Regions from separate parts of the Lipingzhangella rawalii genome, predicted to be linked through region 4. Evidence: riboswitches for the same ligand, from Rfam matches in the RefSeq annotation. Region 4 holds a riboswitch; each other region holds the start of a gene.
What was found. A riboswitch is a leader RNA that binds a small molecule or an ion and turns the genes downstream of it on or off. The one in region 4 is predicted to bind cobalamin.

Region 1 (3,656 bases), on a different contig from region 4:
CAGATCCGAGGGTGGCTCCGCCGTCCCGGTGCCCTCCAGGCGTTCGGGGGCCATGTACTCGGGCGAGCCCACCAATGCACCGGTGCGGGTGACCGCGGTCTCCCCGACGATGGTGGCGATCCCGAAATCGGTCAGCAGCACCCGGCCGTCCCGGGACAGCATCACGTTCGCGGGTTTGATGTCCCGGTGCACCACGCCACACGCGTGCGCGGCCCGCAGCGCCTCCAGCAGGGTGCGGGCGATCTGGGTAACCCGGGCAGGCGGCATGGGGCCGTGTTCCCGCAGCAGATGCTGGAGCGAGGAGCCTCGCACCAGTTGCATGACCACCCAGGGATGTCCCTGTGCCTCGACCACGTCGTACACGGTGGTGACCCCCGGCTCATCGGACAGCCGGGCCGCGGTGCGGGCCTCTCTCCGGACTCGGGCATGCGCCTCGGTCCGTTCGGCTTCGGCAAGCTCCATGGGCAGACGCACTTCCTTGAGGGCGACCTCCCGCCCCAGTTCCACGTCCCGGGCTCGCCAAACCATGCCCATTCCGCCCCGCCCCAGGGCCTCCACCAGCTCGTACCGGCCTGCAACGATCCGCGCCGCCTGGTCCGCTACCATCACATCGCCTCATTCAGGGGACGAAGCCTCGACGCTCCGCGGGACAGAACGGCCACCAGGGTAGCGAAAGCGGCAGCGCCGTGGCTGTGGGGATTCGGGCGACCAGTCACCGCAATGGCGGCCGGACAGGCATCACGGATCGTGTTGGAACGACCCCATAGTGCCGTGGATCACCTCGTCGTAGCGGATGCGTTCGGGCTGCGGCCCGGCCCAGGTCAGGGTGTAGGACACCCGGTTGTCCACGTGCACCTGGAGCCAGATCTCGAACCAGTCGGACTCCTCGACATCCAGATGCCGGTCCAGATAGGCGTCGGTGTAGGTGACGCTCGCCTCGATTGCCGCCACGTCCCAGTGGCTGGGCCATTCCCGAAACCGCTCCGGATCGAGTTCGGTGTAGCTGTAGTCTGCGTACACGTTCGCGGTGGACATATCCTCGGCGAATCCGGCCAGCTGCATTGAGGCGTCCGGGCCGTCCTCGTGCTCGGCCCAGGGCAGCACCGCCATGGCCAACGCGTCGGTGTCCTGGCGCTGTTCGATCTCGACCCCGGTCCGGTCCTGCCCACTGTCACGAGTGGCAAGCTCCCAGCCCGCCGGATGACGCACCAGGAACTGCTCTCCCTCGTGGTACTCGTACTCGGTCGTGACCGGGCGTAGGTTCCGCTCCCAGTAGAGCGTGCCACCCAGGCCCGCCGCCACCAGCACCGACACCAGTAACACGGCGCCAGTCCAGATGCGCCGACGACGCCGGTGCCGGCGCGTCCGGCCGGCCCCCGCCGTGCGTTCCGGGGGAGCATGGTCCGTCATGGTTGACTCCCTGGGGGAATGTCAGGAGTACAGCCAGAAGCCGGTCCAGACTAGCGAGTATGGACAGACGCGTCCCTCCGTTGCACCAATCGGGACCGCACTGATACCAGCCCGCAATATCCGCAGTTCACAACGGATCTCCGTGGTGTACCAGTAGGTGCCTGTGCTCCCCTGCGCCCGAACCACCGACGGCGGTGTGCGATCATCGGAAAAACTGCACGGGTCGTAGTGCACGGGAAGCCGGTGTGAAACCGGCGCGGTCCTCGCCACTGTGACCGGAGGGCACGGCACCACGCGCCACTGGGTCTGGAGATCCGGGAAGGCGGTGCCGTGCGGGGACCCGAGTCCCGACTCCGGGAGCCAGGAGACCGGCTACGACCCAGCGACGGTACGACCACGAAGGATGGTTGGGTCCCCATGACTCATATCGACGCGCGCACCCGAGGTGTGCGCACTCTCGCTCCGATTCTCGGCCTCACCCTTGCCCTCGGCGCATGTAGCCCCACGGATGGCGGGGACGGCGGCACCACGGACGAGGGTGGCCAAGCCGCCGGCGACACGATCCAGAACTGCGACATCGAGGTTCCCGCCGACGAGGCCCCGGAGCGCGTGTTCGCCGCCTACCAGCCCGCGATCGAGATGGCCCACGCGCTGGGCATCAGCGACCGGCTGGTGGGCACGGCCTACCTGGACGCCGAGGTCCTGCCGGAGTACGCCGAAGCTCAGGAAGCCCAGGAGTACTATGCGAACATCCCCAGCCGCGAGGAGCTACTGAACCACGATCCGGACTTCGTGCTGTCCGGGTTCAACGGGGTGTTTGCCGACGGTGGAGACGGCAGTTTCGGCACCCGCACCGAGCTGCGGGAGCTGGGCATCGAGAGCTGGATCTTCAGCCCGCTGTGCCCCTCCGAGGACGGCGGCACCGACGAGTCCATCGACCCCAGCACGGTGACGATGGACAGTATCTACGCGGACCTGCACGACCTCGGCACGATCTTCGGTGTGGAGGAGCGGGCCGAGGAGGTCGTCACCGAGATGCAGGAGACGGTCTCCGAAACCGAGGAGATCGTTGCGGAGGCGGAGGACACTCCCTCGGTGGTCATCGGCCGTCCCGATGACGAGGGCTTCCGGGTCACCGGGGAACCGGACTTCTCCACGGTGCTGTTGGAACACGCCGGCGCCGAGAACCCCTTCGCGGACCTGGACGAGGCCCGCAACATCGACGTGAGCACCGAGGAACTGATCGAGCGGGATCCGGACTACATCCTGGTGGATGTGTGCTGCGACGCGGAGATGACCGCCGCCGACGCGGCCGACGGCGTCGCCGAGATCCGCAACGACCCGGCCCTGGCCAACGTCACCGCAGTGGAGGAAGACCAGGTCCTGGAATTCACGTTCGCCGACCGCTCCGCCGGGGTGCGTAGTGCGCCCGTGGTGGCGGAGATCGCCGAGATGGTGCACCCGGAGCTCTACGAGTAACGCCATGGCTTCGCACGCACCCGCCCCGGCTGCGTCCGCCCCCATCCTGGCCGCCCTCCGCGCCCGGCTCCAGGCCGCGGCCGAGGGGGCCGGGATGTTGCAGGGCAGCTGGTCCCGCACCGCCGGGCTGTTCGTCGCGGTGTGCGCCCTGGGCGCCACCACACTCGCCTCGCTGCTGTACGGCAACCAGACCCTCGCCCTCGCCGATGTGCACGCGGCCTACTTCTCCTACACCGGCTCCAACACCGACCTGGTGATCCTGCATCTGCGGGTGCCACGCACCCTGGTCGGTCTGGTGGTGGGTATGGCCCTGGGTATGGCCGGTGTCCTGGTCCAGGGCATCACCCGCAACCCCCTGGGTGGCCCGGGCATTCTGGGCATCAATGCTGGGGCCGCCGTCGCCGCCGTTCTGGCGATCACCGTCCTGGGCACCGGCGCGCTGATCGGCTACGTCTGGTTCGCATTCCTGGGGGCTGCCCTCGCCGCGGTCCTCGTCTACACCGTGGCCTCGCTCGGTCAGGGCGGTGCCAGTCCGGTGAAACTGGCGGTCGCTGGTGCTGCGGTCAGTGCCATGCTTGGCTCGGTAACCTCGGCGATCATCCTGACCGACCGGACTGCACTTAACGAGTATCGGTTCTGGACGGTCGGCTCCCTCGCCGGAGCCGACACCGCAACCCTCCTGTACGCGACCCCGCTGATCGCCCTCGGAGCACTGGTGGCGATTGGCCTGACCCGCACGCTGAACACGCTCGCGCTCGGTGACGAGA
Region 2 (3,656 bases), on a different contig from region 4:
GCTGCCTGGTTCGGCTGGGTGTACTGGCGAACGATTCCGCTCAGCTCACTACTGGCCAGGTCGTTGAGGTCGGTCCGGTTCCCGGCGAGGGCGGTCGCGAGTCTGCCGGCGTTTCCCAGGCGTACCGGCCCCGCCTCGCAGTCCACCACCACCGACTCCACGTCCGCGGAGCGCAACCAGCCACACATCCGCAGGGCCTCGTCGAAACCACCATGGGTGGACCGGCCGTCGGTGACCAGGATCAGTAGGGGGCGACGTCGGGGATCACGCAGCCGCTCGTTGCGTACCGTCTCCGCGGCGGTACGCAGTCCCGCGCCCAGCGGGGTACGCCCCCCGGTGCGGAGGTCGCGCAGACGCCGAGCCCCCGCCTCCACCGAGGATGTCGGGGGGAGTGCGAGCTCAGCGCCCGCGCCGCGGAACGTGACGAGGCCGACCTTGTCCCTGCGCTGGTAGGCGTCCATCAGGAGACTCAGGACCGCCCCCTTCACGGCGCGCATCCGACGGCGGGCGGCCATGGATCCACTCGCGTCCACACAGAACAGAACGAGGTTGCCCTCCCGTCCCTCCCGGACCGCCTCACGCAGGTCGCTGCTGCGGAGCACCAACCCGCCACCGACACGCCCCCGCTGCTGCTGGTGGGGGGCGGCGGCCCGCAGGGTGGCCGTCAGGTGCGGTGAGGTCACACGACCACGCGGGACCCGGGATCCGGAGATGCGCCCCTGTGGAGTCTCCGCACGGGATCGGCGACCGGGCGTACCGGATCCCATTCCGTCCACCCGAAAGACGGGGGGCCGATAGGTTCCCTCCGGATCCTCGGGTTCCCGAGCGCCCTGGGGCTGCTTCTGGGAGCCGTCATCCTGCCCCTCTGCCCCGGTTCCGGAGCCGGACGCAGAATCCGCCGGGCTCTGAGCCGTTCCGGAGTCGGGAGGCTGCTCGGTCTCCCCGGCATCCCGCTGCTGCTGCGAGGTGTCTCCCGGCGACGGGGGCTGTGCCCCCTCAGTGTCTTTTGGGTCCGCATCACCCGCCTGGTCCAGGGCCTCCTGGAGCCGGTCCTCGTCCAGGTCCGGGGCGTCGAACGGGTCACGACGACGCCGGTGTGGCAGAGCAAGACGTGCGGCGTCCCGAACGTCGTCGGTGGTGACCTCGGGGTGGGCCCGCCAGGCAGCGAGCGCGGTGGCCGCGCGGGCGGTGACCAGGTCGGCGCGGAGACCGTCCACGTCGAAGGCCGCGCAGACCGCGGTGACCTGTTCCAGGGCCGTGTCCGTGAGCTGGACCTGGCCCAGCCGCTGCTGGGCGTCGCGGATACTGGTGGCGAGCTCGGCGTCAGCCTCGGCGTACTGGGCGGCGAAGGCGGACGGGTTCTCCTCGAATGCCAGCCGACGGCGCACCACCTCGGCCCGCTCGGCAGGCTCCCGGGTTGCGGTCGCCTCGACAGTGAGCCCGAAGCGGTCGAGGAGCTGCGGCCGTAGTTCCCCCTCCTCCGGGTTCATCGTTCCAACGAGCAGGAACCGTGCGGCGTGGGAGACCGAGACTCCTTCCCGTTCGACGTGGGAAACTCCCATCGCGGCGGCGTCCAGCAGCAGATCCACCAGATGGTCGTGCAGGAGGTTAACCTCGTCCACGTACAGGGCGCCGCGGTGGGCCTCGGCGAGCAGGCCGGGTTCGAAAGCTTTGACTCCGGAAGTCAGGGCCCGCTCGATGTCCAGGGAGCCGGCCAGCCGGTCCTCGCTGGCCCCGACCGGCAGTTCGACCAGGCGGGCCGGGCGGCTGTGTGTTGTTTCGGCGTCGACGGTGTGCGGCCCGTCGGGACAGTCGGGATCGGGCTGACGCGGATCGCAGGAGAAGCGGCATCCGGCCACAACATCCAGGTCCGGTAGCAGTGCGGCAAGTGCCCGCACGATGGTGGACTTGGCGGTGCCCTTCTCCCCACGCACGAGCACGCCGCCCACTCCGGGCGATACGGCATTGATCAGCAGGGCCAGCTTGAGGTCGTCCATCCCGACGACCGCGCTGAACGGGTAGCGAGCGGTGGCGCTCACGCAGCTCCATCCTTCCTTGGGAATCCTCGCCCACAGGTTTGGTTCTCGGGTGTCGCCCAGTCTCCTGACTTCCAGATCTTCGCTGCCCGCCGCCTTCCCACCGGCGATGCGGCAGTGGCTGTATGGGGGCCGCTTCCTGGTCACAGTGGCGGGACCGTCCCGGACTCACACCGGGTTCCTGCTGCTGACACCGTCGTCCAGGATCGCACACCCGCCGCGCCCCCATCCGGCGGGGGCCGGGCCCCTACCGAGCCCGGCGACGCGAAACTCTGAGCTCGGGGCGATGCAGAGCACGTGGTGTGGTGCTGTACGGGGGCAGCCCGGAACCCGGCCCACCGGACCCTGGTTCTCGGCGCCAGCGCGGACAGGCTGCGCACGGAATGGCCCCAGGACACGTTCGGCCTGCGGTGCCCTGCGCACACACGCAAAGGGCTGGCGTGAAGGGACGTTCAACGTCCGTCCACGCCAGCCCTTGATCCGTAGCGGGGGCAGGATTTGAACCTGCGACCTTTGGGTTATGAGCCCAACGAGCTACCGAACTGCTCCACCCCGCGTCGATGCGTTTTCAACGTTAGGGGTTGTGGCGGGGGTATGCAACTCGGCGTGGCCGCACAGGGGCCGGGTGTGTGGCATCGCACAGCGTGGAGCCGCCAGTTGGGGCCGCTGGTTTCCGGCGATTCCTGCCGGGGGCGACCGGTGGAGGTGCGTTCTAGGATGCGCAGCACCTGAAACAACGCGTCGTGGTGGAGGGGCTGGATGAGTGACACGGGCGAGGAGACGACGGGGCTGGTCTTCCACTCGGCCAGAGAGTTGGCCGGGTTGCTGCACGCGGGTGCGGTGTCGGCGCGGGAGGTGGTCCGGGCCCACCTGGACCGGATCGAGCGGGTCAACCCGAAGATCAATGCGGTGGTGTCACTGTGTGCGGAACGTGCCCTGACGGAGGCCCACGCTGCGGACGAGCGGTGGGCGGCCGGTGCGGCCGTAGGGCCGCTGCACGGGCTACCGATCGCCCACAAGGACACGCATGCCACCGCGGGAGTGCGCACCACCTCGGGCTCTCCCCTATTTGCCGACCACGTTCCGGACCGGGACGAGCTGGTCGTGGAACGGATCCGCGCCGCGGGGGCGATCACGGTCGGCAAGTCGAACGTTCCGGAATTCGCGGCGGGCTCGCACACCTTCAACCCGGTGTTTGGGACCACCCGCAACCCCTACGACGTCTCCCGCTCGGCCGGGGGCAGTAGTGGGGGCGCGGCGGCGGCTCTGGCCGCTGGCTTGCACCCTTTGGCCGAGGGTTCGGACATGGGGGGCTCGCTGCGGAATCCGGCCTCGTTCACGAACGTGGTGGGTCTGCGCCCGAGCCCCGGGCGGGTCCCGTCCTGGCCGGCGCCGTTGGGCTGGTCGACTCTGAGTGTGCAGGGACCGATGGCTCGGAGTGTGGACGATGTGGGCCTGCTGCTGTCCGTTCTCGCCGGCCCGGACGCGCGAAGTCCGATCGCGGTCCCGGAGTCCCCGGATCGGTTCGCCGCTCCGCCGGAGGCGGATGTGGCGGGGCTCCGGGTGGCGTGGAGCCCCGATCTGGGTGGGGAGTTCCCCACGGACCCGGCGGTGCTGGCG
Region 3 (3,656 bases), on a different contig from region 4:
GGCTGAGCTGCTCCCGCAGCCGGGGAGTGGACAGCGGTGCGATATCGATCGGGCTTCGCTCGTCGGTCAACAGCCGTGCTCGCAGCTGAACGCTGCGTTCCCGGCTTGCCTGGTCGAATCCACGGAGCACCCCGATGGTGCCCGAGTTGACCCACGGTGCGGCGGCGTCGGCGAGTGCGACGATGCCGTCCGGGACCTCCTGCTGGGTGTTAGCGATCACGAGGTACCTCCGGAAGGTGCTGCCAAAGGCTACGCAGGTTCGAGTATGGAGCGTCCGGGAGCTGGCCGAGAGTGGCCAGTACGGCGGGCGACGCGCCCTGCAACTCGGCCGCGCTGACCATCTGCCCGGGGCGCAGAGGCCCCGAGCTGAACGCGCCCTCCAAAGTGTCGGCGATCTCCCGCCGGGTCACGCTCATGTGTTACCTCAGGTCTCGGTTGTGGCGGCGACCGGTCGGACCCGACTGGGTCCGACCGGGCCGTCCAGATGGCGCGGTGTCCGCAATCCCTGCTGGTCGACGCATGGTGTCGGCCGCGGCGGGGATACCACGGTGTGGATGTGACGGTGGGGTCGGGCGCAGCCCAGAGCCTGGCCCGCCCCCACCGTGACAAGCGGAAGGCCAGAAGCACACGGCGATTACGGCTGACCTTGTCGGGAGCGACTCTACCCTCTCGTTGGGGAAGGGTTACTGGAGGGGCACACGTTCGCTGTTCACGCGAACGCATCACGAATCCGCTGCACACGGCGGTGTGGCGGCCTGGTGGTCCAGGAGTGCGGCATGGCAGCGCGACGGGTATCCCCGAACACGGAGCAGCGTGACATGTATCTCAGTCACTGACGGGGGCTGTGCCGTGTCGATACCCGCCGTGCCGGCCCGGGACAGCCGCACCCGGCGCGCCGCCGCAATGGACCGGCGGCCCCGAGCCGACCAGCCAGCGGAGCATCGGCCGTGCCCGGTGGTGCTGGCACTGCTGCTGGCCCGGCGGCGACCAGTACCGGGGCGCGGAGTGCGGTCTCCTACCGGGTGGGTGCTGCTCCCCAGGACTCCCCGCGTTGGCGCGGAGTTGCTACTCTCAACAGTGCGACAGGTTCTCCCGGGAGTCAGCACACGGTGGCGACCGGGGGAGGCAACAGGGAATCCGGTGAGAATCCGGGACTGCCCCGCAGCGGTTAGTGGGAACGAACGCCGTCACCGCGGTGATCGCGGTAAAGCACTGGACGCCACGTCCGGGAAGCGACGGCCAGTAGGCCGAGTGTCGAGAGCTCACGCGCCCACGAGTCCGAAGACCTGCCTGTGGTAGCGCCCACCGCCCGGTGGGCGCTTGCGTCCGAGCCTCGCGGGTGGGCAGGGAGCGAGAGACAGAGCGACCCGGGTGCCCCGGTCCTCCTCGCCGATGCTGCGCGCGTGCCTCGGACGCCGCAGACGAGCTCGCGAGGAGAGAGCAAGTGACTGATCGTAACCCCGTTGGCGCCACCATTCTTGGCTATCCCCGGATCGGACCCGATCGGGAGCTCAAGCGTGCGGTGGAAAGCTACTGGGCCGGAACCAGCACCGCCGCCGACCTGGAGGAAACCGCCCGGACACTGCGGGTGAACACCTGGGACGAGCTCAAGGCGGCCGGGCTGGACTCGATTCCCTCCAACACCTTCTCCTATTACGACCAGGTTCTGGACACCGCAGCCCTGGTCGGTGCCCTACCTCCGCGCCACACCGAGCTGGGGCTCTCCCCCCTGGACACCTACTTCGCCGCGGCTCGCGGCACCCAACAGGCCCCCGCCCTGGAAATGACCAAGTGGTTCGACACGAACTACCACTACCTGGTTCCGGAGCTGGGCCCGGATACCGGGTTCGCACTGGCGGGCAGCAAGCCCATCGACGAGTACGTTGAGGCCCGCAAACTGGGCCTGGAGACCCGGCCGGTACTGCTGGGGCCGGTCACCTTCCTGCTGCTGGCCAAGGCACACGCCGACGCGCCGGAGGACTTCCAGCCGTTGTCCCTCCTGGAACGACTGCTTCCGGTGTACGAGGAGCTGTTGGCCGCCCTGCACTCCGCCGGGGCGGAGTGGGTCCAGTTGGACGAACCGGCGTTCGTGGCCGACCGTTCCGCCGCGGAGCTGGCCGCGCTGGACCAGGCCTACACCCGGCTGGGTGGGCGTCCAGACCGTCCGAGCATCCTGGTGGCCAGTTACTTCGGTTCCCTCGGGGAGGCGCTGGGGACCCTCGCCCGCGTACCGGTGGAGGGTTTGGCTCTCGACCTGGTCACCGACCCCACCGCCGGAGATGCGGCCGCCGCACAGACGGCCCTGCGGGACAAGGAGGTCGTGGCCGGGGTTGTGGACGGGCGCAACATCTGGCGAACCGACGTCGACACGGCGATGACCAAGGCCGCCACCCTGCTGGGCAGCGTCGGGCGTTTGGGGGTGTCCACTTCCTGTTCCCTGCTCCACGTTCCCTACGACGTGGACCGAGAGACCGCAATGCCCGAACGGCTGCGCAGCTGGCTGGCCTTCGCGCGGCAGAAGGTCGCCGAGGTGGTGCTGCTCGGTCGGGCCCTGCGCCACGGGCAGGACGCTGCGTCCGTGGTGGACGAGTTGGCGCGGGCCCGCGCGGCCGTGGCGGATCGGGGCAGCGCCAGTGACCTGCGTGAGCCCCGGGTTCGGGCGCGACTGGACTCCCTGCGGCCCGAGCACGCCCAGCGGGGCGACTACGCCAAACGCGCCGGGGAGCAGCAGTCCTCGTTGGGCCTGCCCGCGCTGCCCACCACAACGATCGGGTCTTTCCCCCAGACCGACGAACTGCGCCGGGCACGAGCCCAGCACCGGGCCGGCCAGCTCGACACCGAGCAGTACCACGCCGCGATGCGCAGCGAGATCGAACGCGTGATCCGGTTGCAGGAAGACATCGGGTTGGATGTGCTGGTGCACGGGGAGCCCGAGCGCAACGACATGGTGCAGTACTTCGCCGAGCAGCTGCGCGGATTCGCCGCGACCGAACACGGCTGGGTCCAGTCCTACGGATCCCGGTGTGTGCGGCCGCCGGTGCTCTTCGGAGACGTGTCCCGCCCGGAACCGATGACGGTGGAGTGGGCCACGTTCGCCCAGTCCCTGACCGACCGCCCCGTCAAGGGCATGCTGACCGGGCCGGTCACGATTCTGGCCTGGTCCTTCGTCCGCGATGACCAGCCGCTGGCCGACACCGCGCGGCAGGTGGCCCTGGCAATTCGAGACGAGGTGCATGACCTGGAGTCGGCCGGGATCCGTGCGATCCAGGTGGACGAGCCGGCTCTGCGGGAGCTGCTACCCCTGCGCCAGTCCGCGCACAAGGAGTACCTCTCCTGGTCCGTGGAGTCGTTCCGGCTCGCGACGTCGGGCATCTCCGATTCCACACAAATCCACACCCATCTCTGCTACTCCGAGTTCGGGGAGATCCTGCCCGGCATCGCGGCGCTGGACGCCGACGTGACCAGTATCGAGGCGGCACGATCCCGGATGGAGGTGCTTTCCGACCTCAACGCGGCGGGATTCGCCCGCGGGGTGGGCCCAGGTGTCTACGACATCCACTCACCACGGGTTCCCGACGTTGACGAGATCAGCAACCTCCTGCGCACCGCGGTGGCCGCGGTTCCCGCCGAGCGTGTGTGGGTGAACCCGGACTGTG
Region 4 (3,656 bases):
TGTTGCCCCACAGCGTGCGCACCGCATTGGCGTTGGTGTCCTCGCCGGTGCCCGGGGCGACCCCGAAGAAGCCCGCCTCCGGGTTGATGGCGTACAGGCGGCCGTCGTCGCCGAAACGCATCCAGGCGATGTCGTCACCCACGGTCTCGACCTTCCAGCCGGGGATGGTGGGCTGGAGCATCGCCAGGTTGGTCTTGCCGCAGGCGCTGGGGAAGGCGGCGGCGACATAGCGGGGCTCCCCCTGCGGTGGGGTGAGTTTCAGGATGAGCATGTGCTCGGCCAGCCAGCCCTCATCCCGGGCCATGACCGAGGCGATGCGTAGGGCGTAGCACTTCTTGCCGAGCAGGGCGTTGCCGCCGTATCCCGATCCGTAGGACCAGATTTCGCGGGTCTCGGGGAAGTGGGAGATGTACTTGGTGGAGTTGCAGGGCCAGGGGACGTCCTGCTGTCCCGGCTCCAGCGGGGCCCCGACCGAGTGCACGGCCTTGACGAAGGTGCCGCGCTCCTCGATGAGCCGCAGCGCCGGGGTACCCATGCGGGCCATGATCCGCATGGACACCACAACGTACGGAGAGTCGGTGATCTCCACGCCGAGCTGGGAAATGTTGCCGCCGAGGGGGCCCATGCAGAACGGCACGACATACATGGTGCGGCCGCGCATGCTGCCGGCGAAGACGTCCGCGAACGTCGCGCGCATCTCGGCCGGGTCGACCCAGTTGTTCGTGGGGCCCGCGTCCTCCTTGCGCTCCGAGCAGATGAAGGTGCGGTCCTCCACCCGTGCCACATCGCTGGGGTCGGAGCGGCAGTAGAAGCTGTTGGGACGCAGCTCGTCGTTGAGCCGGACGAAGGTCCCCGCCTCAACGAGCTCGCTGGTCAGGCGGTCCCACTCCTCGGCGGAGCCGTCACACCAGACGATCCGATCCGGCCGGGTGAGGTCGGCGACCTCACGCACCCAGTCGGCCAGCTCACGATGGCTGGTCGGCGGTGCGTCGACGGCATGGGTCAGGTCAGTCACAACGGCTCCTAAAGGTAGGGGTCTTGCGCTCGCATGATGACCGATCCACACCTACGCTGGCCATTTGGCGTAGACAGTTGGCCTAGACCCTTGGCTTAGACCTATTTGCCCAGCGCTCGCCGGGTGTTCACCCCGCGCCCACTGCCTCGACGCGTTCCGCGACGGCTTGCGCGATCGTCCAGTCCTGGATTCCGGTACCCACTGACGTGAACACGGTGCGTCCCGATCGCCGCACCGGATGCCGCAACAGCTCGCCCAATTCGCAAATGTCGCCCTCGGAGCGGTGACCGGACTCCACGGCGTGAATAACCTCACCCGACTCGGCCAGAGCGGCGCTCCGTTTCTCCACCGCCAGCACCTCCGCCTCCGCGAGCAGCTCTGCGGGCAGCTCACGCATACTGGGCCGGAAGGATCCGATGGCGTTGACGTGCACCTGATCATGCAGGTCACTGGCGGCAAGCACGGGATCACGGGCGGAGGTGGCGCAACTCACAATGGGCATGCCGGACACGGCTACGCGAATGGCATCCGGCCCGGACGAATCCGTGCCCGTGGCCGTGATCCGCGTGTCCACAAGTTCGGCCCGTAGCAGCGCGGCCAAGCGCTGGGCGTTGTCCGTACTGCGACTGACGATCCGCAGCTCCCGCAGCGGGCGGACCGCGTGGACGGCGCGAACCTGGTCCGGGGCCTGTGCCCCGGATCCGACCAGCGCCATCCGGTCGGCGTCCGCGTCAGCCAGCAGATCGGTGGCCAGGCCGGCAATGGCACCGGTTCGCAGGGTGGTGACCGCCTCCGCCTCCATCACCAGCGGGGTGGCGCGCTTCGGGTCCAGCCAGGAGAGAGTGCCGACCACTGCGGGCTGCCGGTTCAGCTGCACACTCAGCGCCTTCACCACCGCCGTGCCGGTGCGTACATGCCGGGCCACCATCACCAGCACCGAACCGTCCGCCAGCGCCTGCCGGCCGGGCATGTCGAAGGCCGCGTCACCGTGTTCGGCCACCTCGATCAGGACCCTGCGCAGCTCCGCGATGGCCGCGGACATGGGCACGCTGCGACGAACCTCGTCACCACTGACGGTGTGCACGGTCATCCACGTCCCCACTCTCGGCGCGCGTGGTGAATGTCAGGTTCCTCACCCTAGAAGATGTGTCACCCTAAAAGGAACGACAAAGCACGAACCATGACGACGGCGAACCGAGGAAGCCGGTGCGAATCCGGCGCGGTCCCGCCACTGTGAGTCGGGGAGCCGGTCCCATCGATGGCCACTGTCCTGCGGGATGGGAAGGCCGGGACCCAGGCAGTGACCCGCGAGCCAGGAGACTCCTCGCCGTTGTCCCTCACCAACCGGGGCGGATTTCCCCGAGAGAGGACTGGCCCAACCATGGCTGTGCCTGTGGTGCCGGCGCTCGCTATGGCCACGCGCACCCACCGCCACTGGCCGCTGCACGCCGCGGACCCCACCGCTGACGTGGAGCCGGTGGCCACTCTTTCGTGCCCCCGGTGTGGATCCGGTCCCGTCCTCGCACGGGACAACGACATGTTGGCCGCCGGCCCCAGTCCCGTTGGAACACACCATGCACTCTGCTCGATTCCTGCTTCCCATCCTCGCGCCCACGCTCGCCCTGACCGCCTGCGGCGCCACCGGAACTGAGAACGCAACCGACGACACCGCGTCTGCACCCCCGGCAGCTTCCGCCGACTGTGTGCAGGACTACGACCCGCAGGCAGACGCGGACACCGACTACTTCCCAGAGAAACTCGAGCTGGACCACGCCGAGAACCTCACCATCGACTACGAGAACCACTACCAGGTGGTGACCGTCGAGGAACCGGCTCCGGATGCGGATCCGGAACGCTACGTGCTGCTGCGCTGCGGCCTCCCCGAACCCGAGCTGACGGACGAGCTCGCGGAGGCTCCCGTGGTGGAGGTTCCGGTGGACAGTGTGTTCTCCCGCTCCACCACGCACCTGCCGCTGTTCCAACTGCTGGACCGCACCGAGACCGTCACCGGAGTCGCTGATGGGTCCACGGTCAGCACAACGGAGTACCGCGAGCGCCTGGACGACGGAGACATCGTGGAGTTCGCTGTTGACCAGACCCTCGATCAGGAATTGGTAATCAGCCACGATCCGGATCTGGTCATGACCGCGGGAGTGCAGGACCCCGACGATCAGGGAGTACGCGATGCGGGCATTCCCGTCATCGCGAACGCGGAATGGCTGGAGCCAACCCCCCTGGGCCGTGCCGAGTGGATCAAGCTGGCCGCGGCGCTCACCGGGACCGAACGCCAGGCGCGCGCGGAGTTCGCCGACATCGAGGCGGACTACCGGGATATCGCGGAGCAGGTCGCCGACGCCGAGTCCGTGCAGGTACTCACGGGCCAGATGCGCGACGGGGTGTGGACTGTACCGGCCGGGGACTCCTACGCCGGCCGGCTCCTGGCGGACGCCGGGGCCGACTACGCCTGGTCGGACACCACCGGCGGGGCGAGTGTCGAGCTGGACGTGGAGGAGGTGCTGGCCCAGGCCCAGGACACCACTCCCTGGATCGCCGGCGCCGACTGGGGCAGCCTCGACGACGTCACCGCAGACGACGGCCGTTACGCGGAGTTCACGGCGGTCACGACCGGGGAGGTGTGGAC

Region 1: another riboswitch for cobalamin. It lies ahead of RIF23_RS09825 (ABC transporter substrate-binding protein); the one in region 4 lies ahead of RIF23_RS08400 (ABC transporter substrate-binding protein).
Region 2: another riboswitch for cobalamin. It lies ahead of RIF23_RS12240 (putative cobaltochelatase); the one in region 4 lies ahead of RIF23_RS08400 (ABC transporter substrate-binding protein).
Region 3: another riboswitch for cobalamin. It lies ahead of metE (5-methyltetrahydropteroyltriglutamate--homocysteine S-methyltransferase); the one in region 4 lies ahead of RIF23_RS08400 (ABC transporter substrate-binding protein).

Annotation. Positions count from the first base shown of each region.
Region 1 covers NZ_JAVLVT010000004.1:33,798-37,453, forward strand. The annotation lists gene RIF23_RS09815 (serine/threonine-protein kinase) at 1-606, opposite strand, end outside; gene RIF23_RS09820 (hypothetical protein) at 739-1,410, opposite strand; cobalamin riboswitch at 1,620-1,801, shown strand; gene RIF23_RS09825 (ABC transporter substrate-binding protein) at 1,828-2,889, shown strand; gene RIF23_RS09830 (FecCD family ABC transporter permease) at 2,894-3,656, shown strand, end outside.
Region 2 covers NZ_JAVLVT010000005.1:272,161-275,816, reverse strand. The annotation lists gene RIF23_RS12240 (putative cobaltochelatase) at 1-2,039, opposite strand, end outside; cobalamin riboswitch at 2,077-2,249, opposite strand; tRNA gene RIF23_RS12235 (tRNA-Met) at 2,520-2,593, opposite strand; gene RIF23_RS12230 (amidase) at 2,796-3,656, shown strand, end outside.
Region 3 covers NZ_JAVLVT010000006.1:221,341-224,996, forward strand. The annotation lists gene RIF23_RS14960 (hypothetical protein) at 1-220, opposite strand, end outside; gene RIF23_RS14965 (hypothetical protein) at 210-416, opposite strand; cobalamin riboswitch at 1,068-1,308, shown strand; gene metE (5-methyltetrahydropteroyltriglutamate--homocysteine S-methyltransferase) at 1,445-3,656, shown strand, end outside.
Region 4 covers NZ_JAVLVT010000003.1:364,978-368,633, reverse strand. The annotation lists gene RIF23_RS08410 (phosphoenolpyruvate carboxykinase (GTP)) at 1-1,006, opposite strand, end outside; gene RIF23_RS08405 (ornithine cyclodeaminase family protein) at 1,143-2,105, opposite strand; cobalamin riboswitch at 2,189-2,358, shown strand; gene RIF23_RS08400 (ABC transporter substrate-binding protein) at 2,590-3,656, shown strand, end outside.